4 regions of the Vibrio taketomensis genome follow, and region 3 is predicted to be linked to each of the others. Evidence: predicted binding sites of a transcription regulator. Region 3 holds the regulator's gene; each other region holds the start of a gene.
What was found. Region 3 encodes PurR, which represses purine synthesis genes. Its sites were predicted from a motif close to TNANGNAAACGTTTNCNTNA; they were not measured.

Region 1 (7,719 bases), 640 kb from region 3:
AACGTTTTCTAAAATAAAACCTTCATTTAGGCCGAAAGCGGCCGCAAAGGTTGCAGCAATTGCGCCTACCATAACCACTTTACCAATGGTTCCCGCCATTGCAGGGATTGTGTCTTCTAGTTCAAATCGATAATCTTTGAATGGCAAATTAGGACGCCAGCGTTTAGGCGCCATGATTTGTAATTCATGCTCGAGATACTGTTCTCGGGAACCAAACTCCGATCTTGGCTTATGCTGCTGTTCATAAGAGGGTTCGTCTTGGTTAGCTTGAGGCTTATTTGTTCGTATATCTACGGACTCTAAAGTGCTACTCATTTTGATTCCTTTCGCTCACACATCTGAAATGTGTATTTCAACAAACGTAATTTTTCTCAGCTCGAAGACTGCGCGGAGTATGTGTTTATATATCCTCTTCGGCAAAGAACGCGATTAATGTTTTTATATGAGTGTCGTTATTATTATTTGTAGTTGAAGGTTGGTAGTCATAATTATCAATAAGTTTCTATTATTTTAATGTTAAAACGCATTGATAAATAAAAGCTACAGACCAACCATTTACTAAAATTCCTTATGGGTTTCAGTTGTGAATACCTTACCAAAGGAAAAAACAAACAGGATTAGGCGGTTAGACATTAGTCGTAGAGTGAAGCGACCAGTATGATAAGTGGCATAAAACAGCTATCAGTTTATTCGGTAGGTCATTAATTTTATAAGCAATAAATACGGTTTAAAAATGATAAACCGGTGCGCTGTATTTACAAGAGTAACAATATTAGTCATGAAATAGCTTTATTAGCTATTTTCCAACAATTAATGAATGCAACCATTGCAGAGCAGGATCGTTCAGGCTTGCTTGATTCCAAACTAGACTATACGCGACTTTGCCATATTCGAATGGCAGTGGTTTTTGTACCAAACCTTGTGCTTGATATGCTTGGTTCGCCCACATTTTTGAGCAAGTGAGTAAGTAAGTCGACTGATGACACATCACGGCGGCTGAACCAAAATCTGATACCGAGATTGCCACTTTACGCTCACCATATTGTTGCTTTAAGTTTTGCTCAAAGAAGGGTTCCGACAAGTCTTTATCGTGAATGCCAATATGTTGGTAGGTGAGATAAGCATCGACAGTCAATAGTTCATTGATTAATGGATGGTTTGGGCTCATTAAACACACCATTTCATCACTTAATATTTGCTGCCAAACGAGCTCATGGCTTTTAGTTGGCGGTTGACTGATGTCATGTGGTAACAGCATGAAATCGACTTGCCCACGAATTAGCGCATCAAAACTCATCTGCTCTTTCGCGTAGACTTTGATTTGGTTCGCTGAGGGGAGTTGTTGGCAAATCTGGCTGAGCTTACCAGCGAATAGCTCAAAGGTGCTCTCACGCATGGAGAGAGAAATTGATCCATTAAATGTCTCTGGCTTGAAATCGCCATGGTGCAAAATACCGTTCATACTGGCGAGAATTTTGTGGATTTGCGGTGCAATACTGAGTGCGAATGGCGTAGGGACAAGCTGCGACCCATCACGATAGAAGAGTTCATCGTTTAATTGTGCTCGAAGCTGGCTAAGGATCTTACTGACACTCGAAGCCGTTACACATAAGGTGTTTGCTGTTTGTGTCACGCTATTGCTGCTAAGCATGACGTGTAACACCGTTAGATGTTTTAGGCTAATTCGAGAAAGGGCAAGAAAATCCATAGTGAAAGTCAGTCATTGCAATCATGGCAGCGATAGTATCGTTAAAGAGCAAACTTCACTATAAAAAAACGCCCTAAAAAGGGCGCTTTGCAATGTTACGTATTAAACCGTCGCTAGTCGATAAGACCATATTGTGAGCCAAGAATATCAATGATTTCTTGTTTTGGATTTGCGCTCAGTACGATTGGGCGACCAGTCACTTTTTCCGCAATAGCCGTGTAAGTTTTCGATACACCCATAAGCGCTTCTAGTGGCAGCTCATTGTCACGCGCAAGTGCTGCACGTTCAGGCATGCGATCCTTATTGAGTAGAATGTCTGGGTCAGGGAAGAAGTTAAGTAAGAACTGACGAAAATCTTCTTTTGAGTTCTCAACAATTTCACCTTGCTCATACGCCGCTTTATCCCAAATGCGAGATGAATCAGGCGTGCCCACTTCGTCCATGTAGATCAGTTTTTCATTGCCCGCAGCGTCGTTAACATAGCCAAACTCGAACTTTGTATCGACGAAGATTTGATCAACAGCGGCTAATGCATCACTGATAACTTTGAAGCCTTGTTTCAACAGCTTTTCATATTCAGCGATATCCGCGACGGATGAGAAGTTAAAGGCCGCGAAGTTGTCTTCAATGTTCTTGCGAGTAATATTCACATCATCAGCTTCAGGCACACCAGGAATACCCGTTAAGATACCTTTAGTTGATGGTGTCATTAGTAGTTCAGGTAAGACTTTGTCTTTTTCTAGACCTTCAGGCAGTTCGATGCCACAGAATTCACGTTCCCCTTTACTGTATGCACGCCACATTGAGCCAGTGATGTACTTACGGCAAATCGCTTCGATCTTAATTGGTTTCGCTTTTTGTACGATCCACACGAGTGGGTGAGGGATGTCCAGAATATGGCTATCAGCTAAGCCGTTTTGTTTGAATAGTTCAAACCAATGATTAGAAATGGCATTGAGTGCTGCGCCTTTACCCGGTACACCTTTTAGACCACCTTCACCACGCCAAATACAATCGAAAGCAGAAATACGATCGCTGATCACCATAATCGCCAACGGCGCATCAGGTGCAACATCATAACCTTTTTCCTTGATTAAACGTTGGCTGTCTTCTTCTGTCAGCCAGTAGACTGAGCGTACCTTACCACTGTGAACAGGCTTGTTGGTGCGAATTGGAAGATCGTCGTTAACGGCGAGGACTTGATCTGCGAGGCTCATGAAACATTCCTATCGTTTAGATGAGTTGAATACTACGTTTGCAAAGCATCATACCAGAAAAGAAAATAGCCGCCAGATAAAAAGCAAACGTTTGCGTAAAAAGTTTTTCTGATGCCGAACAATGAAAAGAAGCGACATTAGCTCAATACATTTTGGTTGAGTAATCGCAAAAAAAGAAAGCCCCAACGCAAGGTTGGGGCAAAGACAGTGCTGGATTTTGTTGATCTTAACTTAGTGGAACTTGTGTGCTCTGCCTTCAACAAAAAAGACTTCACAGCCATGACGTAATGCAAGTTGTAATAGTAGTGATTGATTAACGCTATCAATTTGCGATGAAGCAACCACCGCACTTGCGTTTCCAGATTGAATGGCTTTAATCACGATTTGAACCTCACTTTGAGAGTGAGATGGTTTTAGCTGAATGATTTTTTGGCAGCTAACGTTAGAGGCTGCAAATTGCGAGTAATCAGGGCGAGGGCATTCAGCGGTAAAGAAAATCCATTGCTGCTGCATAGACAGTCCGGCAAGACGGTTCATCACAGAGTCATCAATATTCATTGGTTGAGTTGGTTGCGCCAAAACATTGTACTTAGAGATAGTGCGACTTTGAGTATGTGAATGAATCATGGTAACTGTCCTTATATACATGCTGTATGTGTATACAGTAGTTGTTTTGTTCCTTATGGTCAATAGCTTTTGTGTGATATTTGAACGATTAAATTTAAGTATTTCGTGATATCTAAGCTATCTAATTGAAATGGTAGAATTTATTTTCATGTGCCAAATAAAAAAGCCGATGCAAAATTTTGATTCGCATCGGCTTTCAAGCTTGTACAGTACTGTATGTACTGTATGTACTGTATAAATGAATTAGTTTAAAAATCGTTCAGGGTAGTCACTGAAGATGGCATTAAGGTTATTCAAGTGTTTTAACTTGTTTGGATTGTTTACCGTAAAACACCACACTTGATAGCCCGCCGCTTGCAGTTTGGCGACTTGTTGTTTGTTTGTTTTGTTGGCATTGAGGTTACAAGCAACCGCGTTGATTTCTGCAAGTAATTGCCAATCTTGATTTGAGAGCTTTTCACTTAAGACGGCAATTGGGTAGCCGAGGTTAGCTGAGTAAACTGCGCGTAGAGTGGCATGATCGAAGCTTGAAATAAGAATACGTTGGGTAGGTAAATTGAATTTTGTGAGTGTGTTTTGCAGGGCACTGACGGCATCTTGGTAGTTGTTGGTATCAATCTTGACCTCAATATTCAATCCAATATCAAGCGGAGCAATTAAGGTTAATAGTTGCTCTAAGGTCAGTATCGGTTGAAAGTTGAATTCAGGTGCGAACCATCCACCAAAGTCAAATTGTTGCAGCTCCTCAAGGGTATAGCTATCAACACGACCAAAGCCATTGCTGCAGCGATCAATCGTGTGATCGTGACAGACGACTAACTGATTGTCTTTGGTCGGTTGTACATCCACTTCAATCCACTTCAATCCAAGGTCGATGGCCGCTTGGATACTGACAAGGGTGTTTTCTGGATAACGACCAGCAACACCGCGATGACCAACAATAGTTAATGCCATGTAATTACTCTCTCAATTTATCCGACGCCAAATATGTGTGGAAATCCCGCACCTTGAAGTCGTTTGGTATAGCCAATTCACTCCATTTTAATCTTGTTGTGAGAACGAATAAATGAAAAAACCGTGTGTTTGTACACGTTTGTTCTCATTAGATGAGTAATATAAAAATTCTGCCACTAATTTTCATAACATCAGTTAAAACATCAGGTTAGCGTGATGTTTGTTCGAAAATCTCGCTAGTATTTTTAAGTGAATTTTGTATGCATTCTTGCTAGGTGAGAATTGAATGGTTTTGCTCTCTATTCGATGTTTAATTCATGTGTTAATTTTTTGTACTTTGAGGTATCTAAGATGATGCAAAAAGCAAAACATTTTTTAGATAAAGCAGACGTTGCTATAACGCGTTTAACGGTGTCTACCTCGAATTATTATCCGAAATACTGATTAATACTGGATTTATATTGTTTTAATTCTGCGGAAATGACCTATTTTCTACTTTTTGTCTTGCAGGGTGAAACAATGATGTTTGAAAAGGAATTTTTAGATGAAAGGATTAACCTTTGTATCAGCTTGCGCTATTGCTTTGGGTGGCGTCTCACTAAGTGAGAATGTAAATGCTTCTGAGCAGTTTGTGACTATCGGAACTGGTGGTCAGACTGGCGTTTACTATGTGGCTGGTCAATCAATCTGTCGCTTTGTTAACCGTGCAGGTGCTGACATCAAATGTAATGCACCAGCCAGTGGTGGCGGTGTGGCAAACGTAAACGGTCTGCGTAGCGGTGAGTATAATTTCGGTATCATGCAATCGGATCACCAATACAAAGCACTGAATGGCGTCGCTCCTTTCCAAAACAGTGGCGATATGGATAACATTCGTTCAGTGTTCTCACTTCAGAGCGAAGTTTTTACTATCCTTGCTCGCAAAGATGCAAATGCAACGCAACTTGATGAGCTAAAAGGCAAACGCGTAAACATTGGTAACCCAGGTTCAGGCCAACGTGATACGTTTGAGCAAATCATGAAAGAGAAAGGTTGGGAGCCATCAGTATTTAGCCTTGTCTCTGATCTTAAACCTGCAGAGCAAGCTTCTGCGATGAGTGATAACAACATTGACGCAATGAGCTACTTTGTTGGTCACCCAAATGGTGCAATTCAAGAAGCTTCAACCACAACTGATGCGGTATTAGTTGCGGTTACAGGCCCTGAAATTGATAAACTTCTCGCCGATAAAGCTTACTTTACCAAAGCGGTAATTCCTGGCGGTATGTACCGTGGCAACCCTGATGATGTCCCGTCAATTGGTGGTAAAGCTGTACTTTCTACAACCGCTGAAACTGATCCTGAGTTGGTATACCAGCTAGTGAAGTCAGTATTTGACAATCTGGATCGTTTCAAACGTCTACATCCTGCATTCAATCATTTATCTGAAGAAGAGATGATGCAAGCAGGTCTATCAGCACCACTACACGAAGGTGCGGTTCGTTACTACAAAGAACGCGGCTGGATGTAATACATCTAACTGAAATCATCGAGAGAAAGCGTGGCATCCACGTTTTCTCTCATCATTTATTTTCCTATTTTTGTTTCTAAGCTCCGTACGAGTCCATTGAATGGGGTTTAGTCTTTTAGTTTGTTGAGATTGTTTATGGATAAACCGATGTCTGCAACTTCAGCTCCGACGTCGGCTGAAGAGTTGATAGCTCAAGATGTTGGCGCACGACTGCCGGGTGGTGTAATGGCGAAATCCATTGCGCTATTGGCGCTATTTTGGTCATTGTTCCAACTCTGGATTGCCTCACCACTGCCTTTTATCATTGGTTTTGGTGTCATGAACGACACTGAAACTCGCGCTATTCACTTAGGTTTTGCACTTTTACTCGCCTTTTTGGTTTTTCCTGCGTTTAAACGCTCTCCTCGCGACCGTGTTCCTTATACTGATATCGTGTTTGGTTTGGTTGCTTGTGCATCTTCACTTTATCTCTTTGTCCTTTACGAACAGTTAGCGACTCGTCCGGGTATTCTGACAACGGGTGATTTCGCAACGGCATTGATTGGTTTACCGCTGCTGCTTGAAGCCGCTCGCCGAGTGCTTGGACCTGCGTTGCCGGTTATTGCGCTTGTGTTTATTGTGTACAGTTTGGCTGGCCCTTGGATGCCGGGTATCTTAGCGCACCGAGGAGTACAGCTTGATGCACTCGCTAACCACCAATGGATCACCACCGAAGGTGTATTTGGTATCGCGCTTGGGGTATCGACAAGCTTTGTCTTCTTGTTTGTTTTGTTTGGTGCATTGCTTGAGCGCGCGGGAGCAGGACATTACTTTATTCAATTAGCATTTAGTATGCTGGGGCATTTGCGTGGTGGCCCAGCAAAAGCTGCGGTTGTTGCATCGGGTTTAACCGGTTTAATTTCGGGCTCTTCGATTGCCAACGTAGTGACCACCGGGACGTTTACGATTCCAATGATGCGCAAAGTTGGTTTTAGCGCAGAAAAAGCGGGTGCGGTAGAAGTTGCCTCTTCCGTGAACGGGCAAATTATGCCACCAGTAATGGGGGCAGCTGCGTTCCTGATGGTGGAATATGTGGGTATTACTTATGTTGATATCATCAAACATGCTTTCTTACCTGCAGCAATCTCATATATTGCACTGCTGTATATTGTGCACCTTGAAGCGTTAAAACTGGGTATGCAGCCACTTGATAGCGCACGCTCAAAGCCTTGGCTGTATCGTCTGGTTGGTTTGGCGTTTGGCATTGCTCTAGTGAGTGGTATTTCGTTAGTTGTTTATTATGGTCTCGGTTGGCTAAAACCATTACTTGGTGACTATACCCTTCAAGGTGTGGCGGTATTGCTAGGTGCGGTATATCTTGGTTTGCTAAAAATCGCAGCGAGTAATGAACCATTAGCAGCGGAAGACCCTGACAAACCACTCGATCAGTTGCCGAACACGCGCCAAGTGTTGCTCTCTGGTTTGCATTACTTATTGCCAGTGGTGGTATTGGTTTGGTGTTTGATGGTTGAGCGTCTGTCGCCAGGGCTATCTGCATTTTGGGGATCGGTAATTCTGATTGTTATCGTACTTACGCAACGTCCATTACTTAACTGGATGCGTAAAGACGGTAAACATAATTACGGCAGTGTAAAAGACGGCGTCGATGATCTACGTGAAGGTCTTGTTGCTGGTGCACGCAACATGATTGGTATCGGCATCGC
Region 2 (7,719 bases), 940 kb from region 3:
AATCATGTCGTCGACGATTTTTTGAATCTCTGGAGTCACAGCTTCCACTGGTTTAGCAACCGTGCGAAGGCGATCATCTGGGAATGTTAATACTTGTAATACAGACATATACACTCGAAATTTTGAATTGTGCCGAATCGAGACTAACCTCGTTGGCTCAATTCTAGACATTTTAGGCGTCAAATGACAGCATCAATGTACTTTTAGCATTGTTTTTCTGTCGAGAAAGTAAGCATCTTTTCTATCTATTTTCCGATATATGAACATAAGGATTCCGTTATGAATCGGATTATTACTAGGTCATTACTTGTTTTTGTTAGCACAATCTTACCTTCGCTTTCTTTTGCCGAGTCGACTCTGGCAATTAAAGCGGATGCCCCCAAAACATACACGGTAGTTAAAGGGGATACGCTTTGGGATATCTCTGCGATGTATCTTGATAGTCCATGGTTGTGGCCAAGATTGTGGCAAGCGAATGACTATATTGAGAACCCACACCTTATCTATCCGGGTGATAAACTAAATTTGATTTGGCTCGATGGTAAGCCTGTCTTAACTCTTAAACCTATGGTGCGCTTAGGTCCTAAAGTGCGCGTGCAAAATAAAGAAGCCGTGACGGCGATGGCTGATTCATTATTGCTACCCTATTTAGAATTTAACCGCTTAGTCAGTGATGATGACCTAAAGCATGCGATTCGAGTTCTAGGTTCTAGCAATGGCAACAAATACCTTTCTGCGGATGCGTTGCTTTATATCAGTGGTCAGCATAAACAAACTGACTGGGGTATCTTCCACCCAGAGCAAAGTTTTACCCGCGACAATCGTAAAGTAACGGTGCTTAAACAAGTCGCATGGGCAGAGTTGAAGTCTACTGGAACGGATACGACCGGGTTACAGGTGACTAAGCAGTTGCAGGAAATTATGGTAGATGACATTGCATTGCCACTCGCAGATAAAAATGTCACAGAATCCAGTTTGATTTTCTATCCTCAGCCAGCCCCAAGCGATATGGAAGTGAAGATCCTGGGCTCGATTGAAGGTACTCAATACGTTGCTGAGAATCAGGTGTTGGTTATCGACCGAGGTGCTAGCGATGGTTTAGTGCAGGGCAGTACCTTCTCGTTATTTGAGCAAGGCAATGCAGTGCGCTCTATCGATGGTCAATCAAGTCAGGTTAAACAAGCGGCTGAAAGTAAAATACAATTGCCTGATTACCAAATTGGTAGTTTGATGGTGATTCGTGATTACGACTTTTTCAGTTTAGCGATTATCACCGAGAGCCTACAACCAATAGGCCAGAAAACGTTAGTAAGAGCGCCAGTGGCGGTTAATGAGTAATGCAGCATTAGTCGCTTGGCTAACCTTATATTCCGTTCCTCGTTTAGGAATTAAGGGCTTACAAAAGTTATTGGCAAAAGCGTCTCCTGAGCAAATCGTTGCTTGGGAGACGATGCAGTTGCAGGCATCCGGCCTGACAGCTGCACAAGTGAAGGCGATAACCCATCCGAACCAACGTTATTTAGAGAGTTGCCTACAATGGCAAGCTCAATCCCCTCACCATCATATTTTGACGCTAGACGATTCGAGATACCCATTTCGTTTAAAACAGATTCCTGATCCGCCACCGTTACTTTTTGTACAAGGAGATCCGAGCAAGTTAAGTCTGCCGCAAGTTGCAATGGTGGGTAGTCGTCATGCATCAATTGATGGGCTAAATAGCGCTCAATATTTTGCCGCTGCGATTGCAGAGCAAGGGTTGGTGGTGACTAGCGGTTTAGCGCTGGGTGTTGATGGACATGCTCATGATGGTGCGCTTAAGGCCGGCGGCGATACTTTAGCTGTTTTAGGCTGCGGTCTTAATACGATTTATCCGGCTCGACATCGACAACTTGCCACGCGCATTGAGCAGCAAGGCGCACTTATTTCTGAGTTTCCGCCTGATATCCTTCCGAAAGCCGCCAATTTTCCACGCCGTAATCGTATTATTAGCGGCCTCTCTTTAGCCGTATTAGTCGTGGAGGCGACCGAAAAAAGTGGCTCGTTGATTACCGCCCGTTTTGCAGCGGAACACGGCCGAGATGTCTTTGCATTACCTGGCTCGATTCATACGCCTCAAGCCAGAGGTTGTAATCAGTTGATCAAGCAAGGCGCCTGTTTGGTACAAACCCCGCAGGATATATTTGATGAAATAGATAGCCTAATTCGCTGGTCTGATTCGTATATAGCTTCAGAGCAAAATCAAAATTTGCTGACAAAAGAAACGAAAGAACAATTGCCATTTGCCGAGCTTCTAGCTAATTTAGGCACAAAAGTGACACCTGTTGATATTCTTGCTCAAAGGACCAATATTCCTGTGCAAGAAGTCATGATGCAGCTTTTAGAGCTTGAGCTCTCTGGGCATGTTGTTGCGGTTTCCGGTGGCTATATTCGTAATGGGAGGGGCTAGCTATGATGATGGATATCCTTATGTATCTATTTGAAACTTACATCCATAGCGATGCTGAGTTACAGGTCAATCAAGATGAGTTAGAAGATGAATTGCTTCGTGCTGGTTTTGATCAAAAAGACATTTACAAAGCCCTTGTCTGGTTAGAAGAGCTGGCGAATCTACAACAAGGTGAGCTTGATTCTGCGATCTCAGTCAGTGGTATGGCTTCTACTCGAATCTACACCGATCAAGAGATGAATCGTCTTGATATTGAGTGTCGTGGTTTCCTGATGTTCTTAGAACAAGTCAGCGTACTAACCACTGAAACGCGTGAAATGGTGATTGACCGTGTGATGGGGTTAGAAACGGATGAGTTTGAACTCGACGATTTAAAATGGATCGTCTTAATGGTGCTATTTAATGTGCCGGGCAATGAAAATGCCTACACGCTTATGGAAGAGCTATTGTACACCAAAGAGCAAGGTATTCTTCACTAAGCGTTTTTCAAGCTATGAGTCATAAAATCGACCCTCAATTATTTTCAGCTCAAGGTCATGCGCTTGAGCATCAAGCGTGCCCACAATGTGCCAAAGCTCAGCGTGATGGTGAATTACAGTTGCGTCATGGTAAGCATGGTCCGTTTCTCGGTTGCAGTTTGTACCCTGAATGCGATTACATTAAGCCACTGCACCAAAATGATGGCCATATCATCAAAGAACTCGGTGTGCCTTGCCCCGAATGCGGCAATGAATTGGTATTGCGCCAAGGTCGCTACGGTATGTTTATTGGTTGTAGTGATTATCCACAATGCCACCATATCGAGTCTCTTGAGCAAACTGAGCCAGAAGCATGTGAACATGTGGCGTGTCCGGAATGTGCAAAAGGTCATTTAGTTGAGCGTAAAACCCGCTTCGGTAAGCTGTTCTATGCCTGCGATAACTATCCTAAATGTAAGTTCGCCGTCAATCAGGTGCCAGTTATCGGTAAGTGCCAACAGTGTGGCTATCCATTATTGGTGGAGAAAAAGTTAGCCAGCGGTGTGAAGTTGCAATGCGCTGATCGCAAATGTCATCATACTCAAGATGATGAATAATCAAAAAAGCGGCTTCCATCAGCCGCTTTTGTTTTATTACTTGAGTCTATTGCTATTACTGTGCGTACTTTTTGGCAAATTCATGAATGGCTGGAAATGCTTCGGCATCTAATACTGACGCGAGCGCACAAAGTCTACGTTGTAGTTCACCACTATAGCCGCCGCAAACATTGATGTGACCCATCTTACGTCCCGCACGTTTTTCCTTGCCGTACCAATGAATATGACATCCCGGCATGGAAAGAATCGCATCGGGTAGCGTGTCTTCACCAAGAATGTTGACCATTGCGGTTTCACGGACTAATTGCGTTCCACCCAGTGGTAGACCACATACAGCACGTAAATGGTTTTCAAATTGACAGGTTTCTGCGCCTTGCTGCGTCCAATGTCCGGAGTTGTGCACGCGTGGTGCAATCTCGTTGACCAGCAGTTGACCATCAAGATCAAAAAATTCGAGAGCCAATACACCCACATAGTTAAGGCTTTCTGCCACGGCGCTGAACATTTGCTGTGCTTGTTCTTGTAACGCAGGATCGGCAATGGCTGTTGATAAGCTCAGTACGCCATTGGTGTGAACGTTTTCCGCAAGTGGATACACTGCAATTGCGCCATCTTTGCCACGAGCACCGACAAGCGAGACTTCACGTTGAAATGGAATAAACTCTTCCGCCACAATCGCTTGGTTATCGCTATCTGCAATGCATTGCGCCATTTGCTGCCAGATTTCATCGATTTGGCTTGACTCTTTGAGTCGCCATTGGCCCTTTCCATCGTATCCGCCAAGGGCACTTTTCAGCACCATTGGCATACCCACGTACTCAATGGCTTGAGTAAAATCTTCACGGGTCGTGACCACTGCGTATTTGGCGTTGCGTACCCCAGCGTTGTCCAACAAAGCTTTTTCTAGACGACGGTCACCACCTGCCTTGATTGCCTGAGTCGATGGAAGGAACTTGCCACTTTTTTCACACACCTCAAGGATAGGGTGGGGAATGTGTTCGAACTCTGCAGTAATAACGTCAGCGTGCTCAATCGCATTTTCTAATCCGTGCCCAATCACCGCTTGAGTAAGTGGGTGAACAATATTGCCACTGGTAACATCGTAGGCCGAAATTTCAATATTCAGTGGTGCTCCCGCCAAGGACATCATACGTGCTAATTGTCCGGCACCTAGAACCAATACATGCATCATTTACTCCTCGGCTGGATCTGAGTTCTCAAGTACGGTTTCGGTTTGTTGAGCACGGAACGCTTCCACTTTCGCCATCACTTGTTGATCGTGAATGCCGATGATTTGCGCCGCTAAAATACCGGCATTTGCTGCACCGGCTTCACCAATAGCTAGCGTGCCAACTGCAATCCCTTTTGGCATCTGCACGATAGAAAGTAACGAGTCCATACCTTTGAGCGCACGTGACTGCACGGGTACCCCAAGCACCGGCAAGCTAGTGAAAGCGGCTGCCATACCTGGCAAGTGCGCTGCACCACCGGCTCCAGCGATAATCACACTCAGGCCACGCTCTTTCGCACTGGTGGCGTATTCAGCAAGAAGTTGAGGAGTGCGGTGAGCCGAAACCACTTTGGTTTCATAGCTAACCCCAAATGTGTCGAGCATTTCTGCTGCGAGTTTCATGGTAGGCCAATCTGATTTAGAACCCATGATAATACCGACTTTCATCTCAAACTCCTTGAACTTGCTTGTTGGGTGAGCAACTGAATTTGAGCGCATTATACGAGTATTTTTACCTCAAGCAAACGTTTGCGTGGGTAAAAGGTAAATGAAATACTTTATAAATAAATTGCTTTAGTCACCAAGGCGGAATGTTAGTACACTGAACAAAAATGTTAATGAAAAAGCGAAAGGAAATTGGAGTGAATAACTTCGAGCAAGCTCTAAGCGCATTACAGCAAGGAGAAGTGATTGCATACCCAACAGAAGGTGTCTTTGGTGTGGGGTGCGATCCTGATAATGCCCAAGCGATTCAGAAATTACTGGAACTCAAACAGCGTCCGGTAGAAAAAGGTCTCATACTTATTGCAGCTAGCTATGAGCAATTACTGCCTTACATTGATGAATCGCAGTTAACCATTGAACAACTAGAGACAGTGAAAGCCACCTGGCCGGGTCCTTACACTTGGATTATGCCAGCCAGCAATAAAGTCTCTAATTGGGTTTCTGGTCAATTTGATTCGATAGCGGTACGAGTGACCGATCACCCATTGGTACAGCAAATGTGCCAAGCCTTTGGCAAACCGTTGACGTCGACCAGTGCCAATTTAACCGGCTTACCACCATGTATGACCACCGAAGAAGTCGAAGCACAACTGGGCGATCAGTTAGTGGCGATTTTACGTGGTGAAACCAGTGGCCGTGACAAACCAAGCGAAATTCGTGACGCCAAAACCCTAGCAGTATTAAGACAAGGATAATAAAGGAAGCGAACATGCCAACATCAGTAGATAAACAAGCGGTAAAACAATTTTTAATGACGTTGCAAGATGAGATCTGTAGCCAATTAGAAAAAGTTGATGGCAAAGCGAGTTTTGAAGAAGATGCGTGGCAGCGTCAAAGAAGTGGGCGTCTTGCTGGTGGTGGTCGAACTCGCGTGATGACCAATGGTGCGGCGTTTGAACAAGGTGGGGTTAATTTCTCCCATGTAACCGGTGAAGAGATGCCTGCTTCAGCCACGGCGCATCGCCCGGAATTGGCTGGCCGTCGCTTTGAAGCGATGGGCGTATCACTAGTGATGCATCCGCATAACCCTTATGTACCTACCTCTCATGCTAATGTTCGTTTCTTTATTGCCGAAAAAGAAGGCGAAGAGCCGATTTGGTGGTTTGGTGGCGGCTTTGACCTCACGCCTTTCTATCCGTTTGAACAAGATTGTGTTGATTGGCACCAGAGCGCAAAAACATTGTGTGCGCCATTTGGTGATCAAGTGTATGCAGAGCATAAAGCATGGTGCGACAAATATTTCTATCTACCACACCGCAATGAGACACGGGGTGTCGGTGGTCTGTTCTTTGATGATCTCAATCAATGGGGGTTTGAACAGAGCTTTGCTTATATGCAAGCTGTCGGTCGAGGTTTTACCGAGGCCTATTTGCCTATTGTTGAGCGTCGCAAAACCACGGCTTATGGCATGCGTGAGCGCCAATTCCAGCTTTACCGCCGTGGGCGTTATGTTGAATTCAATCTTGTCTTTGACCGAGGCACCTTATTCGGTTTGCAAAGCGGTGGGCGTACTGAATCAATTTTGATGTCGATGCCACCGATGGCTCGTTGGGAATATGGTTATCAACCTGAGCCTGGTTCTGCGGAAGCAGAGTTGTACGAGCATTACCTCAAACCAAGAGAGTGGTAACACTTTCTTCACCATGTAGATAGTGATAGGGTCATTATATGACCCTATTTTGTTTCTGGTAATAAGGATATGACTCAGCACATCGACCGCTATGCGGTATTCGGTAACCCCATTGGTCACAGTAAATCGCCCTTTATACATACTTTGTTTGCTCGCCAAACCGGTCAAGCCTTAACTTACGCAGCAGAGCTTGCGCCAGTCGATGGGTTTACCCAAGCGGCAGAAGCGTTTTTCGCTCAAGGTGGGCGAGGCTGTAATATTACTGTGCCGTTTAAAGAAGAGGCGTTTCGTTTTGCCGACAAACTGACAGAGCGAGCAGAACTAGCGGGTGCGGTGAATACCCTGAAAAAGCTTGATGATGGCATTATTATTGGTGATAACACCGATGGTGCCGGCTTAGTCCTTGACTTGCTCAACTATCAAGTGCCTTTAGAAAGTGCTCGCATCCTGATTATTGGGGCTGGTGGTGCAACGCGCGGTGTGATTAAGCCTTTATTGGATCAAAAACCTCAGCAACTGGTGATTGCCAACCGTACTCAAAGCAAAGCACAACAATTGGCAGAGATGTTTGCATCATTTGGTCCGGTTCAAGCTTGCGAGATGGAGCAAGTGTCGGAAAGCTTTGATGTGGTGATCAACGCCACGTCGGCAAGCTTAAGTGGTGAGTTACCCGCTATCTCTTCCACTATATTTACGCCAAGCACCATTGTCTATGACATGATGTATGGCAAAGGGCGTACCGCTTTCAATCAATGGGCGCTCGAGCAAGGTGTGGCTCAAGCTTATGATGGATTGGGTATGCTGGTGAGCCAAGCGGCAGAGAGCTTTATGTT
Region 3 (7,719 bases):
CCGCATACTCCGTATCGCGTGCGTCGTATGTCGGTAGGAGATTTACCTGTATTGGCTATCGAGTGCGACCAATATTTTGCTCGCGACGAAATGTATTCCCAGTACAACCAAGCCTACCCAGATAATGGCGAGCGTTTTTCGTTCTTTAGTGCTGCATCTCTCGACATGCTGCCTAAGTTAGAATTTCAGCCAGATATCATCCATGCCAATGATTGGCATACGGGGTTTGTACCTTACTTACTCAAGCATCGTTACGCAGAGCATCCATACTTTGCCAATACCAAGAGCATTATTTCTATCCATAATGCGGTATTTAAAGGGGTGTTTAGTTATGACGAGTTGCCAACCTTGGTTGAAATGCAAGGGCGCTACGCGCCAGATGCGGCGGTCAGTGTTAGCCATGTCACTATGCTTAAAGCCGGTGTGATGACTGCGGATAAAATTAACGCGGTTAGCCCAACGTATGCACAAGAGCTTAAAACTGAGTTAGGCAGTCACGGTATGGCAAGAGAATTTCGTGCTCGCGAACATGATTTGGTAGGGATTCTCAATGGCTGTGATTATAGCGATTGGAATCCTGCAACGGATGAGTACATTCCGCGCAAATACCATGCTGAATTGTCTAGCATGTTGGAAGGTAAGGCAGCCTGCAAACAGGCTTTGCAGCAAAGAGTCTGCCTACCAGAAAGAGACACTGCAGTGTACGGTATGGTTTGTCGTTTGACTAACCAAAAAGGTTTGCACTATCTGTTGCCAATTTTGGAGCGTTTCTTAAAGCTCGATGCTCAATTGGTGATTGTCGGCACGGGCGATCCAATTCTGGCGACACAGTTGGCAGAGATCGCTGCACGTCACCCAGAGAAATTTGCTTTTGTCGAAGCTTACAGCAACGAATTAGCTCATCTAGTTGAAGCGGGTGCAGATTTCTTCTTAATGCCCTCTGAATTTGAGCCTTGCGGTTTAAATCAAATCTACAGCATGGCTTATGGCACATTGCCAATAGTGCGTGCGGTGGGCGGGCTAAAAGATACGGTGGCAGACTATGATATCGACCCTGAAATTGCTACAGGATTTGCGTTTCTTGAGCCTGAGCCAATAGAGCTTTTGAGCGTGATGCAACGTTCGTTATTGTTCTATTTGCAAAACCAAGCAGAAATGCAACGCGTTCAGTTACGAGCGATGAAGCAGCAATTTTGTTGGAAGAAGGCGGCTGAAGAATACTTATCTCTGTATCGAAGTGCATTCCACTAGCCAGTTTTTGGTCTGTTCATTAACAGAAAAGGCACCACACGGTGCCTTTTTTACATTTTTCTCGTCTTAAATCCTCATAAAGTGATATATGATTTATTAGTATCAAACAACAGTATGCTAGGCTTCGTCGGTCTTAGTGTTATCTAATCTATTTTGTAGCGTAAATGAGTAATACCTTGCTGTTTCATAAAACCTATTTACATCCAACAAGCAAAGAATGGGTTGTCTTCGTTCACGGAGCTGGTGGTAGCTCATCAATTTGGTTTAAACAAATCAAAGCATACAAAGCGCATTTTAATCTGCTGCTTGTCGATCTTCGTGGCCACGGTAAGTCTAATCAGTTACTGAAGGATCTGATCTCAAGTCAATACACGTTTAAATCAGTGACGTTAGACATCCTACAAGTCCTCGACCATTTAAAGATTCAGTCCGCGCACTTTGTTGGTATGTCATTAGGCACTATTATCGTACGAAATTTGGCAGAGCTTGCCTCAGAGCGGGTGAGTTCGATGGTGTTAGGTGGAGCAGTAACTCGCTTAAATACGCGTTCACAATTTTTGGTGACACTCGGCAATACGTTCAAGCACGTCGTGCCATATATGTGGCTTTATCGTCTGTTTGCTTACATTGTCATGCCACAGAAAACTCAGCGACAATCAAGGCATTTGTTTGTACGTGAGGCGAAAAAGCTGTGTCAGAAAGAGTTTAAGCGCTGGTTTAGACTCGCATCGGAAGTGAATCCATTGATGCGCTGCTTTAAAGAAAAAGAGCTACCGATCCCAACGCTATATTTGATGGGCGAACGGGACTACATGTTTATTCAGCCGGTACGAGAAATGATCGCAGCACATAAACTGAGCCAACTACGAGAGATCGCCGACTGTGGGCATGTGTGCAATATTGAGCGCCCAGACGAATTCAACCAACATTCGATTAACTTTATTCATCAGCAAATTCGCTAGTACCGCATTGCCAACATAAGGCGAATTGTCCTTCATTGATTTCACCGCACTCTGAGCATTGCCATTCTGGTAGCGAGTGCGGCTGTTCAAATTGTTTAACCAGGGCTTGCGCTGCAGGTGCTTGGCTGACGTCAAAAAGCCAGACATGGGGCTCGCTAGAATCGCCAAAAGGTACTTCACCTTGTAAGCCAAAAATACCTTCGCCACGGACTTCACACTCAATATTATGTGAACGCAAAAGCTCACAGACAATGTGAGCTTGTGGGGGATTCGCTGCGCTGAATATTTTCACTAAGTTACTCCGTATTAAGCGTGACTTTGCGATTGCCCATCACGTTTAAACTTTGCCATCACCCATTTTGCAATGATAGGGAATAAACCAAGTAGCGCGAAAGACACTAATACTGATGGCGATACGATGCCAGACAAACTATCGATTTGCGCTAACTGTGTACCGGCGTTGAGATAAACAGCTGTGCCTGGCAGCATCCCTAGTTGACTGACTAAGTAGAAACGCGCGGTTGTGATTGGGGTTAGCCCCATCAATAGGTTGATCAGGAAAAATGGAAAAACGGGAATTAAGCGCAGTGAGAATAGATAAAACGCTCCGTCTTTGGCTACACCTTGGTTAATGGCGTTAAGCTTATCGCCAAACTTCCCTTGTACCCAGTCTCGTAGAAGAAAACGACTGCTGAGAAAAGCCAGTGTCGCACCAATGGTACTCGCAAAAGATACCAAAAGTAAGCTAGTCCAGAAGCCAAATAGCGCAGCACCTAACAACGTAACAACCGCGGCTCCCGGAATCGAAAACGCAGTGATAGCAACATATATTGCAAAGTATGTGATGGCTGCTAAAACGAAATTTTGCTCGATATAAGCAGCAAGAGCAGCTTGTTGCGCTTTGGCATTTTCTAGCGTGAGTTGATCACCAAATTGGGTGATTAGAAAGGCGATTAATCCTATTAGCAACAGGCCAAAAATCAGTTTCTTGTTCATCTTTGCTCTCCTTATACCTAGCCTGTATTAAGCTTAGTATCTAAATTTGCTGCGTTGATGAAATATAAGAACTTATAAGTCGCGAAAAACTTTCAAAAAAAAGCCAGCGAGATCGCTGGCTAGATTAAGTTAGTGCTGTAAGCGTGCGAGCAATTCCTCTCGGCGGGCTAGGGGGACAACAGACCAATGGGTGCCCTGTATCGCGCCCTCAAGCGACCAAAGAAGCTCGAGGCTAACCTCACTAGTATGAGAGTTACGAATCGCTTTAAACGCCTCTAGAGAGCCAGTTTGATGTAGCTGCTGAACGTCTTCAATGCCTGCTTTTTTAAGCATACGTTCAGTCGCTAGACGTAAATTAGGTAAATCTTTAATACGGGTTGGTTTTGTTTCAGCTTGAGAAGACTTTTCTACTTGCGCTCTGGCATGCGCAGCTCGAGCTATCTCAAGGGCTTTTTCACTGTCGTTATACCATTCTTCACTGAGTGCGAAGTACTTGGTGACAACAGGGAAACCGCGTTTGTGATAAATATAAGGTTCAAAACCCAGTTGCTTAAATTGTTTTCTTAAAGTGCTGTCAGCACGGATATGAAGCTTATTGTGTACGACTAGGGCAAACATGGTTTCGTCTGCGAAAATCCCAAACCCACCAAACATAGAGCGAGATTTAATGCGACCTAGTGGCTCAAATAGCCTCATTGAGTCTTTCAGTATTGGTTTATCCATTCAGTACTTTCTCGGTGTATGTGTATGTTAATACGCCACCAAATCAGGTCCGAGAGAATAGCAGGTAATGCAGGTATCTGGAGGTTAATCAGTTAACGTGTGCATTTCTACCATCGGCAACCCCGCTACCATACAGTCATGTTGAATCATGAATATTTAGGCCGGTGGCTTTGCGTCCCATCTTTTCAGAATGGTTTGCCCTGTGCGTGACTTAATTTGCTTTGCTAAAGATTAAAATACTTCTTGTAAGAAGTATCAGCATACTATGGAAGAATTGTGATCTTAATGCAAGAATAAAGTCTGAAATGTAACATAGCTGATGGTGAGACCATCAGCTATTGTTTTATTAATCATCGAGTTAGTTAATTTTCTTAACCGTAGAGCGCTCAACGATTTCTGGATGCATTTCAAAAACTCGCTTATCGTGTTCTTTATTTTTGATGCGCTCAAGTAGGATTTCAAACGCGTTTTTACCTACACGACGTTTTGGTTGGTGAACCGTTGTTAGCGGTGGAGAGAAGTACTCTGCCAACTCGATGTTGTCGTAACCGATCACCGACATATCTTCTGGAATACGAATGCCTTTTTGCTGTAGGCGACTCATTAGACCAAGTGCCATGGTATCGTTAAAACAGAAAATTGCCGTAGGACGCTTGTCCATTGCAACGATTTGGTCAGCGGCAAGCACGGCAGTGTCACACTCAAAGTTACCTTCAAGAATCCAATCTTCATTAACCGTAAGGTCTGCTTCTGTCATCGCACGTTTAAAGCCTTGAATACGCTCTTGGCAAACGGCTTTTTCGAAGTGACCACTTAAACATGCGATATCTTTGTGACCATGCTCAATGAGGTATTTGGTCGCTAGGTAGCCACCTTCTTCTGAGTTGTCGATGATCTTATCGACTTGAGAGCTCTCTGGGCCCCAGTCCATAACCACTTTAGGAATGTCTTTATGGCGGTCTAGCATTTCGCTCAGTTCTTCGGTTAGGTCTGAACACATTACCAAAATACCGTCGACACGTTTTTCCGCTAGCATGCGAATGTAGTCACGTTGCTTCTCGTAGATACCACCCGTATTACAAAGAATTAGCGTGTAACCTTGGCGGTAGCAGTAGCTCTCAACACCATCAATGACTTCAGAAAAGAACAGGTTAGTTGATTGCGTTACTAGCATACCGATAGTGCGTGTGCTATTACATTTTAGACTGCGAGCGACTGCGCTTGGTGCGTAGTTTAGCTCTGTAACCGCTTCCATTACACGTTCTTGTGTTGCTTCAGCAACAAAGCGCGTTTTATTAATCACGTGCGATACAGTTGTTGTCGATACGCCAGCTAAGCGCGCAACATCTTTTATAGTGGCCATAAGGTATGATCCTATCTATCGCTGCCACATCCGCTATTCACATTATTGGGAATAAATTGGCAGTAAGTATTAGAAATACAAAAACCGCTTGAGAGCAGCGGTTTGTACTTAAGTTATATTAATTTATCGTTTGCGATGACGATTTTAGACCGCATTGACGCTGGTAGCAAATGAAAAACCATCATCGCAGCTTGGGGCGTGTATGCTATTCCGCTTCGCCGGCCAAATAGTTACAGTCGAGTTCAAGGAACGCAACAAGCAATGAAGTGACGGCTGAATAGAAACCAAATGAGTCAAGTGCTTGGCTTTTCGCGGCGAACTTAGGTACCCAATTTAGAATATAACGGCGAATAAACGCCTCTTGTTCAATCAGCGCATCTTCAAAATGGCCTTCTTGCTCAAGCTCGTTAGTGCGAATAATCATATTGCCCAGCAGGTCGAGTTCAATAGCGATATGATCCGCAGGCTCATTCAAACTTTGATTGATTGCCACGCCATGTTCTGCAAGCAGCGCTTCCATTTCTTTGGCTGGCTCATCATGTAGAAGACCTGTTGTGCCGACATACATCGAAGCATATGGCAAAGCAGACTCTTTATCTGATTTCAGGAACAGATCGCAGAAGTCAGCGGCGAGTTCAAGTTGGCCATCTTCACGGTCAATTTGGCGGTTAAGCGCGTCGACTAGGCGATCAACAGATGGTTTAAGGGTTGGGTTTTCGCCTAGGCCAGATAAAAAGCCACGAATTTCAGCGCTTTGGTATTGATCCAATTCAGCTTCGGTCAGCTCTTTGGCAAATAAACTAGAAAACCACCAGTAAATTTCTGCACGCTTTTCGTTAAACGCTTTGAGTTCTTGCATCTAAATAATGCTCCAAGTTTGTGTTCTATTTATATTTTAGCGAAGAAAAATGAATAACGATAATGCCTATTGTGACTAAATGAGTCTTAAAATGGCAAATTGTTAACCGATGAGCTAGGGTTGTCTTGAATCAATAAAAATCATCTTTCTTGATTTTAATGTAATAAATACTAGAAATGTTACGACATATGAATAGAATACAACGGAAATTGATTCCCAATGTAAATAAAGTGGTTTAGATGAGCTATCACGTTTTAGTTGTAGAAGACGACGCAGTGACTCGCAGTAAGCTAGTTGGTTACTTTCAAAATGAAGGTTACACCGTTAGCGAAGCGGAGAGTGGCGAGCAGATGCGCGACACGCTACAAAGTAATTCGATTGACCTAGTAATGCTAGACATCAATCTTCCTGGTGAAGATGGTTTGATGTTGACGCGTGAACTTCGTAGTCAATCGGACATTGGAATTATCCTGGTAACAGGACGCACGGATAGCATTGATAAGATCGTAGGCCTAGAAATGGGCGCAGACGATTATGTAACCAAACCATTCGAGCTTCGTGAATTGTTGGTTCGCGTTAAAAACTTGCTGTGGCGTATTTCTGCCGCGCGTAACGCGGACAGCATGGTTGAGCAAAAAAATGATACCAACATTGTGCGTTTCGGTGAGTGGATGTTTGATATCCAACGCCGTGCATTGAGCCGCAATGGTGAACCGGTAAAATTGACAAAAGCAGAATACGAATTGTTAGTCGCACTTTCTTCATACCCGAACCAAGTGCTAAGTCGCGAGCGTATTTTGAATATGATCAGCCACCGTGTCGATGCGCCGAATGACCGTACGATTGATGTACTGATTCGTCGTATGCGCGCGAAGATGGAATTTGATCCGAAGAATCCACAGATTTTTGTGACGGTTCATGGCGAAGGCTACATGTTCGCTGGTGATTAGTCGCTAAGCATCAATAAAAAAACCGAAGCTAATGCTTCGGTTTTTTTATGTCTAATTCGCTATCAGCGTAGCGTTATACTCGGCTTTCAGAGGCTTCAATGCTTTTCTCTTCGTAGTCAGAAACCCAATTACGTAGCGATTGCCAAATACGGCCTAGTGTTTCATGCCAGTATTGCTCGGTTTGCTCTAGGTAAATCGCTTTCGGAGTGTATTTACTCCAGAATTGATGAATCTCGTTTTGCGCTAAGTAGTTGGTCGGCGCTGGGTAAGGGTCAAGGCCTGCAGAATGGAACTCGTTCAACGCGCGCTGCATGTGGCTCGCTGAAGTCACTAACACCACTTGTTTACGTTTAACGAATGCAGCAGCTTGGCGCGCTTCTTCCCATGTGTCTTTGGCGGTTTCTAGCAAAATAATGTCAGATTTTGATACGCCCAAGGCAAGTGCCACTTTGGCCATCATGCGAGCATTGCTCACTTCTGTACCGCCCGAGTAGCCAGACAAAATCAATTTAGAGCCAGGATAAATGCGCATGATGCGAATTCCTTCCGCCAAACGCATTAATGCCGTGCGGCTCAACTCTGATGTTGGTGGGATTTCATCATCAACAACATGCC
Region 4 (7,719 bases), 1.3 Mb from region 3:
TGTTTACACAGCGGATCAGCGTACTTTTACCAGCGCCTGATGCGCCGATAACACCAAATATCGTTCCTTGTGCGATATGAAGGTTAATATCTTTCAGGGCATTAATGGCTTGTTTGCCTTGATAGAACACCTTATTTACCTGATTAATCTTAATCATTGAGAATCCTTCTTAAGCTCGAGTTGAACCAGTAGATAATGTTGAGCTATATCTCATTTGTTAGATGATGCTATGGTGTTGTTGAATTAGTGTCAATAGATATTTTTACGTCTAGACGTCTAAATGCACTGATCGGAGCAATCGATTAAGTAATTAGATAGTGATGAAAGAAATAAAGCGTGTAATAATTCTCAGCATAGACAGTAATTAGAGATAGAAATTTTGGCAAAACCAGCAGTCTTTTTAGACCGTGATGGCGTGATTAACGTTGACCACGGCTACGTGCATGACGAACACGATTTTGAGTTCATCGAGGGCGTTTTTGACGCGACGAAAAAATTACAGCAAATGGGTTACTTGCTAGTACTTGTAACTAACCAGTCTGGTATTGCACGTGGGAAGTTCTCAGAAGACCGTTTTCTTTCACTGACTCAGTGGATGGATTGGAACTTTGTCGATAATGGTGTTGAGCTTGATGGTATCTACTACTGTCCACACCATGCTGAACATGGTCAAGGTGACTACAAACAAGATTGTGATTGCCGCAAACCAAAACCGGGTATGTTTATCTCAGCTCGTGATTTCCTGAAAATCGATATGGCTAATTCAGTCATGATTGGCGATAAAGCGGAAGATATGATGGCCGCTGAAGCCGCTGGTGTCGGCACGAAAATTCTCGTGCGTACCGGTAAACCAATTACCGAACAAGGTGAGTCGTTGGCGAGTGTGGTACTCGACAGTATTCGGGATGTTCCTAACTATTTAAATAAATAGACTATTATTTAAAGGCTGCGTTTGCAGCCTTTAATTTTATTGGAGGTAATCATGATCAGAATCGGCATGTTGATAACCAGTGCTGTTCTACTTTCTGCTTGTTCGACTAGCAATAGTGATGGTTCGAATAGTGCAGATAATCATAGCGAAAACTATGGCTACCATTATCAGTGTAGTGACGACAAAACGTTTCAAGCGGACTATTTAATCGAAGAGCGTGGAGCGTTGGTCAATGTCGATGGTGAAGATTATGCTTTGGTGCAAGTGCCGGCAGGTTCAGGCACGCGCTATATGCTACCTGAATTCGCACAAACAGAAGTGGCACCGATTAATTTGTACACCAAGGGTGATTATGCACGCTTGGAATATGGCTTAGATGTATTCATTAACTGTGTAAACCAATAAGTACCGAACGTTAAATGCCGCCTTTAAATGGGCTTGATAATTTACCAAGCCCTAGGGGCGTATTAACTGTATTTTACAATATAGCGACTTGGCTTGTGATTCATACCAAGGACAACATTTAAGATAAACGCACCAACCACCGAATAGGCAAGAATCAGCGGAGAAACAAAAAAGAAAGACATCGTTAAGATCGAAAAATCAATCGCTAGCTGTGTTTTACCCACCGAAATACCAAACTTGTCTTGAATAAATAGACACAGCACATTAAAGCCGCCCAAACTTGAGCGATGTCGGAATAGAATCAACATTCCCAACCCCATCAATAATCCGCCCGCTATTGCGCAATATAGAGGGTCAACCTTGTCTACAGTGATCACAAGGTAAAGATGATCAGTAAAAATAGAGACAAGTGCGCCAGAGATAGCACTGTTTAGAGCAAATTTAGCGCCAAAGCGTTTCCATGCCAAAAGGTAGAAAGGGGTGTTACATAGAAAGTAAATGACACCAAACGAAAATGGCACGACTTGACTGATCAACAGTGCAAGGCCAGTCGTTCCGCCCGTCAGCAATCCACTCGTTTGAAGAAAGAAAATGCCTTGTGCGACGATCAGAGTTCCAGTTAGGATAGCAATCCAGTCTTCTCTACGAGTATGTTTGTTCATTACCGATTATTAAACGTTGGTTGAAAGGCAGGCATAGTAGTGAAAAGTTAAGTTTTCGGTAGCTTGATAGAAAATTGAGGTAAATCTATGTAATTATGACTTTACAAGGTGTAAAGCTAGTAATGACAGTCGATTATAGAATAATCGGAACAATATGAATTACCTTGTAAGTCAGTATGAAAAACTGCATGAGAAAAATGTAATTTTCTCTTATGACCAAGATCAAATTAGTTAAAATGCGCGCCATTAGGGTGACGAAAACGTTTGCGTCGGGGTCGTTTGCCAGTTTTTTGCAACATTCAGTCTAAATCTGAGTCAGGAGATACAGATGCTTAAGCGTGATATGAACATCGCAGATTACGATGCGGAACTGTTCGCAGCTATCCAAGAGGAAACTCTTCGCCAGGAAGAACACATCGAACTTATTGCTTCAGAAAACTACACAAGCCCACGTGTAATGGAAGCGCAAGGTTCTCAGCTAACAAACAAATACGCTGAAGGTTACCCAGGTAAACGCTACTACGGTGGTTGTGAGTACGTTGATAAAGCAGAATCTCTAGCAATTGATCGCGCTTGTCAGCTATTTGGTTGTGAGTACGCGAACGTTCAGCCTCACTCAGGTTCTCAAGCTAACAGTGCTGTTTACATGGCACTGCTAAATCCAGGTGATACTGTTTTAGGTATGAGCCTAGCACACGGTGGTCACTTGACCCACGGCTCACCAGTAAACTTCTCTGGTAAGCACTACAATGTTATCCCTTACGGCATTGATGCTGCAGGCCAAATCAACTATGACGAAATGGAAGCGTTGGCGGTTGAGCACAAGCCAAAAATGATTATCGGCGGTTTCTCTGCATACTCACAAATCGTAGATTGGAAACGCATGCGTGAAATCGCAGACAAAGTAGGTGCTTACCTATTTGTTGATATGGCGCACGTAGCGGGTCTAATCGCTGCAGGTGAATACCCAACGCCAGTGCCTCACGCACACGTTGTAACCACCACCACGCACAAAACACTAGCAGGTCCACGTGGCGGTTTGATTCTGTCAAACGCTGGTGAAGACATGTACAAAAAACTGAACTCAGCTGTATTCCCTGGTGGTCAAGGTGGTCCTCTAATGCATGTTATCGCTGGTAAAGCGGTAGCGTTTAAAGAAGCAATGGAACCAGAGTTCAAAGCATATCAAGCACGCGTGGTACAAAACGCAAAAGCAATGGTAGCGCAGTTCCAAGAGCGTGGTTACAAAATCGTATCAAACGGCACTGAAAACCACCTGTTCCTAGTTGATCTCATCGACAAAGACATCACAGGTAAAGATGCCGATGCAGCGCTAGGTGCAGCAAACATCACGGTAAATAAAAACTCAGTACCAAACGATCCACGTAGCCCATTCGTAACGTCAGGTATTCGTGTCGGTACACCAGCGATCACTCGCCGTGGTTTTACCGAGCAAGATTCAAAAGATCTAGCAAACTGGATGTGTGATGTGCTTGATAACCTTGAAAGCCAAGAAGTTATTGAAGCAACGAAAGCGAAAGTACTAGAGATCTGTAAGCGTCTACCGGTTTACGCATAATTCTGCTGCTGAGTGGGGTGAATTTCGTTGTCGAACATGCTCATTTACACTTGTAAACTGCGCGTGTTCTCCTAGAACTTCTTACCACTCGTTGCAAAAGTGGCGTCAAAACTAGATTCGATTTAGTTTGAAATTGAGAGTTTAGAAAGAGCCCTAACGGGCTCTTTTTTGTTTTCTGAGGATTGGCAGTGAACTGCAGTGAAATAACAAGTTGCACCAATAAAAGGTGCAACTTAGTCTTTCCAGCTTCTTAGCTTTCAATTCTTAACACTTACTTAGTGATACTTAGCAGCGTTCCCGATTTGCACTTAAATGAGTAATAACGCGAGCTTTCACTGAATTTGCCTAATCCCTCACCGTCACAGTATTCAATGTTGATATCGCGCATGGTATAGAGGGTGTTTTCTTTAGCTAAAGCAAATTTAGCGCCATCAGAGCAGACGATTCGCACTCGGCCGTCATCACTCACCGAATAGATATCGACTTCGGCATTACATAGTTCAAACGAGGCCTCTCGGTAATGGTCTTGCGTTGAAACTGAATGACAACCCAATAGTAATAGGCTGCTAAAGAGCAGCATGATGAGTTTTTCCATGGCTTTATCCTGTTCTTATGATTTGCCTGTCATGGCGTGTTGAGTTTGAACACTTCATTAAGCCTAGAAGTGCATATGAGTAGGTGCAAGTAGAGAGACTGAATAATCGTTTGATAACAAAAAGGTCAGCATTATGCTGACCTTAAATAGTGTATTAGAGCTCGAGTGTGAGCTATCGTTAGCTAACTTCGATACCTTGAGCTTGAAGATCTGCATGGTATGAAGAGCGAACGAATGGACCACATGCTGCATGAGTGAAACCCAAATCGAGTGCCACTTGTTTTAGTTCATCAAACTCTGCTGGTGGAACATAGCGCTCAACCGGTAAGTGGTGACGACTTGGTGCCAAGTATTGACCCAGTGTCAACATGGTCACGCCGTGAGCACGAAGATCTTTAAGTACTTCGATGATCTCTTCTTTAGTTTCACCTAGACCCATCATCAAACCAGACTTGGTTGGAATATGTGGATGTTGCTCTTTGAATTTCTTCAATAGCTCTAGTGACCATTTGTAATTTGCGCCAGGACGAGCCTTACGGTACAAACGAGGAGCGGTCTCTAGGTTGTGGTTAAATACATCTGGCGGGTTGTCTTTGAGCAGATCCAACGCCACATCCATACGACCACGGAAATCAGGTACCAATGTTTCAATTTTGATGTGTGGGTTAAGCGCACGAATTTCACGGTTACAATCAGCAAAGTGTTGTGCGCCACCATCACGTAAGTCGTCACGGTCAACGGAAGTAATTACTACGTACTTCAGTTTCATGTCTTTGATGGTTTGCGCTAGTTTTTGTGGTTCACCCACTTCTGGTGCTAATGGGCGGCCATGGGCAACGTCACAGAACGGGCAACGACGAGTACAGATCGCACCCAAGATCATAAAGGTAGCAGTACCGTGGTTGAAACACTCAGCTAAGTTAGGGCATGAGGCTTCTTCACAAACAGAGTGCAGATTGTTTTTACGCATCGCAGACTTGATGTCTTGAATGCGTTGGCTGTCTGAAGGCAATTTAATGCGCATCCATTCAGGTTTACGTAGCACTTCTTTTTGTTCAGTTGGCATATTCTTAACAGGAATTAGTGCCATCTTGTCAGCATCACGATATTTGATGCCTTTTTCCATTTGAATTGGTTTACTCATGCTTCTATTTCTTATCGTTTGGAACTTGTGTGCTGACTTCGATTTGTTGGTAGTCCAACAAAACCACAAGTTGTTTCAATAATTGCTCGGCGACATTATCGACCTTATCCGGTCCGCCTAATTGGCTCACTTGCACCATTTCCATACCGGCATAACCACAAGGGTTAATACGTAAGAACGGTGAGAGGTCCATATTAACGTTTAATGCTAAGCCATGAAACGAACAGCCTTTGCGAATGCGAAGTCCAAGTGAGCAGATTTTTTTATTATCTACATAGACACCTGGCGCATCAGGTCGTGCCGCAGAATCGATATTGTAGGCTTTTAGCGTATTGATCACGAGATTCTCGATATGAGTTACGAGCTCGCGCACACCTAAGCCTTTTCTGCGCAGGTTGATCAAAAAGTAGACCACCAACTGGCCAGGCCCGTGATACGTTACTTGACCGCCTCGGTCGCTTTGTACCACTGGAATGTCGCCAGTGTTGAGCAGGTGCTCTGCTTTGCCTGCTTGGCCTTGGGTAAATACCGGGTTGTGTTCCACCAACCAAACTTCATCTAAAGTGTCGTCAGTTCGTGTATCAGTAAACTCATGCATTGCGCGCCAAATTGGCTCGTAATCTTGTCTACCAAGATGTTTTACAACCAAAGTATGTTGCATTCCCAAGTCCGTCTTTTATGTCTTAATGGGCTCGATTATAAACCTGTTTGACACTTTGAACTATATGTTGATAACAGAATATTAACCCTAGAAAACGATTACAATTTTAACCTTATGATATAAAAAAAAGCAGCCAAAGCTGCTTTCAAAAATAATTTATTTTTCAAATAAAGTTATAGAACCATGCGTACGATGTCGATTTCGCCCAGCTCTTTGTATAGCGTTTCTACTTGTTCGATAGACGTCGCTTTGATAGTAACTGACACTGCGTGGTAGTTACCTTTTGAGCTTGGTTTAACAGTTGGACTGTAGTCACCTGGAGCATGGCGTTGAATAACTTCAAGTACCTTTTCTGGTAGTTCAGGTTTAGCGTAACCCATAACCTTGTAAGTAAATTTACAAGGGAACTCTAGTAGGTCTTTCAGTTTAGCGTCTGAGTTGATGGTCAACATGTTGGAAACTCCAAGTTGAAAGTTTGATCTAAGCAGCGCGGAATCTTACTGCCAATTAGATTGAATCTCAAGATTATCACTGCAGCAACACGAAAAACAAAAGCCGCCTATTGGCGGCTTTCTGAATGATCGTTATCGCCGATGTTAGAATAGGCTTTTCACTAGCATTACGATGTAATCCCATAGGCGGCTAAATAGGCTGCCTTGGTGCACATCTTCAAGCGCTAAAAGCGGGTATTCTGCAATATCTTCACCGTCTAATTGGTAGTATAGCTTACCAACGACTTCACCCTTAGTAATTGGGGCTTCAAGTTCTTTTTCAAGTACAAAACTTGCTTTTAGGTTCTTCGCTTGGCCGCGTGGTAGCGTCACATAAGTGTCTTGATCAAGGCCAAGAGCGACCGTGTCTTTATCACCCATCCACACTTTTTCTTCTACGAACGTTTCACCTGCTTTATGTGGTTCAACCGTTTCAAAGAAGCGGAAGCCGTAGCTTAGTAGCTTTTTACTTTCAGTTTTACGTGCGTTGGCATTTTTGGTACCCATCACTACGGCAACTAAACGCATTTTGCCTTCTGTTGCAGAGCTTACAAGGCTGTAACCTGCATTGCTGGTGTGGCCAGTTTTAATGCCATCAACGTTCATGCTTTTATCCCAAAGCAAACCGTTACGGTTATATTGGGTGATGCCGTTGTAAGTGAATTTTTTCTCTGAGTAGATACGGTATTCATCAGGAACATCGCGGATCAATGCTGAACCTAATAGCGCCATATCGTAAGGCGTCGAGTAAAGGTCTGGGTTATCAAGACCGTGTACGTTAGCAAAGTGGGTATTTTTCATGCCCAAAGAGTTTGCCCATGCGTTCATTAGGTCAACAAATGCATCTTGTGAACCCGCAATGTGCTCAGCCATTGCAACACAAGCATCGTTACCTGATTGAACGATGATACCTTGGTTAAGCTCTTTTACTTTTACCGTGGTGCCAACTTCGATAAACATCTTTGATGAATCAGGGAAGTTCTTCGCCCAAGCATTTTGACTGATCGTCACATCATCATTTTCGCTAATGTTGCCACGAGCAAGCTCTTGGCCGATTACATAGCTCGTCATCATTTTAGTTAAGCTAGCTGGAGACAATTTAGTATTCATCTCTTTTTCAGCAAGAACTTTACCTGAATGGTAATCCATCAATACGTAGCCTTTTGCTGCGATTTGTGGTGGATCAGGAACAACTACTGGAGATGCAATCACTTGCGAAGCAAAAGTGGTTGAAAGCGCAATAGAAGACGC

Region 1: a site for PurR is predicted at 3,005-3,024, ahead of Vt282_RS07485 (phosphoribosylaminoimidazolesuccinocarboxamide synthase). Genes of this name have one in related genera too.
Region 2: a site for PurR is predicted at 5,269-5,288, ahead of purE (5-(carboxyamino)imidazole ribonucleotide mutase). Genes of this name have one in related genera too.
Region 4: a site for PurR is predicted at 2,251-2,270, ahead of glyA (serine hydroxymethyltransferase). Genes of this name have one in related genera too.

The regions. Positions count from the first base shown of each region.
Region 1 covers NZ_AP019649.1:1,623,827-1,631,545, reverse strand. Annotated here, with positions in the region: gene Vt282_RS07495 (DUF3360 domain-containing protein) at 1-315, opposite strand, end outside; gene Vt282_RS07490 (LysR family transcriptional regulator) at 797-1,708, opposite strand; gene Vt282_RS07485 (phosphoribosylaminoimidazolesuccinocarboxamide synthase) at 1,822-2,925, opposite strand; gene Vt282_RS07480 (SulA-like leucine-rich domain-containing protein) at 3,157-3,552, opposite strand; gene Vt282_RS07475 (glycerophosphodiester phosphodiesterase family protein) at 3,796-4,506, opposite strand; gene Vt282_RS07470 (TAXI family TRAP transporter solute-binding subunit) at 5,051-6,016, shown strand; gene Vt282_RS07465 (TRAP transporter permease) at 6,164-7,719, shown strand, end outside.
Region 2 covers NZ_AP019649.1:48,057-55,775, forward strand. Annotated here, with positions in the region: gene def (peptide deformylase) at 1-108, opposite strand, end outside; gene Vt282_RS00215 (LysM peptidoglycan-binding domain-containing protein) at 280-1,338, shown strand; gene dprA (DNA-processing protein DprA) at 1,331-2,446, shown strand; gene Vt282_RS00225 (DUF494 family protein) at 2,449-2,925, shown strand; gene Vt282_RS00230 (DNA topoisomerase family protein) at 2,940-3,521, shown strand; gene Vt282_RS00235 (5-(carboxyamino)imidazole ribonucleotide synthase) at 3,577-4,710, opposite strand; gene purE (5-(carboxyamino)imidazole ribonucleotide mutase) at 4,714-5,199, opposite strand; gene tsaC (L-threonylcarbamoyladenylate synthase type 1 TsaC) at 5,394-5,951, shown strand; gene hemF (oxygen-dependent coproporphyrinogen oxidase) at 5,966-6,886, shown strand; gene aroE (shikimate dehydrogenase) at 6,956-7,719, shown strand, end outside.
Region 3 covers NZ_AP019649.1:985,725-993,443, forward strand. Annotated here, with positions in the region: gene glgA (glycogen synthase GlgA) at 1-1,251, shown strand, start outside; gene Vt282_RS04585 (alpha/beta fold hydrolase) at 1,416-2,213, shown strand; gene Vt282_RS04590 (putative signal transducing protein) at 2,191-2,505, opposite strand; gene Vt282_RS04595 (TVP38/TMEM64 family protein) at 2,520-3,209, opposite strand; gene Vt282_RS04600 (TfoX/Sxy family DNA transformation protein) at 3,339-3,932, opposite strand; cyclic di-GMP riboswitch class I at 4,045-4,142, opposite strand; gene purR (HTH-type transcriptional repressor PurR) at 4,291-5,295, opposite strand; gene torD (molecular chaperone TorD) at 5,501-6,154, opposite strand; gene torR (two-component system response regulator TorR) at 6,394-7,104, shown strand; gene elyC (envelope biogenesis factor ElyC) at 7,178-7,719, opposite strand, start outside.
Region 4 covers NZ_AP019649.1:2,263,436-2,271,154, reverse strand. Annotated here, with positions in the region: gene metN (methionine ABC transporter ATP-binding protein MetN) at 1-157, opposite strand, end outside; gene gmhB (D-glycero-beta-D-manno-heptose 1,7-bisphosphate 7-phosphatase) at 380-931, shown strand; gene Vt282_RS10460 (MliC family protein) at 983-1,336, shown strand; gene Vt282_RS10455 (YitT family protein) at 1,399-1,998, opposite strand; gene glyA (serine hydroxymethyltransferase) at 2,327-3,577, shown strand; gene Vt282_RS10445 (hypothetical protein) at 3,849-4,172, opposite strand; gene lipA (lipoyl synthase) at 4,351-5,316, opposite strand; gene lipB (lipoyl(octanoyl) transferase LipB) at 5,321-5,977, opposite strand; gene ybeD (DUF493 family protein YbeD) at 6,151-6,429, opposite strand; gene Vt282_RS10425 (serine hydrolase) at 6,574-7,719, opposite strand, start outside.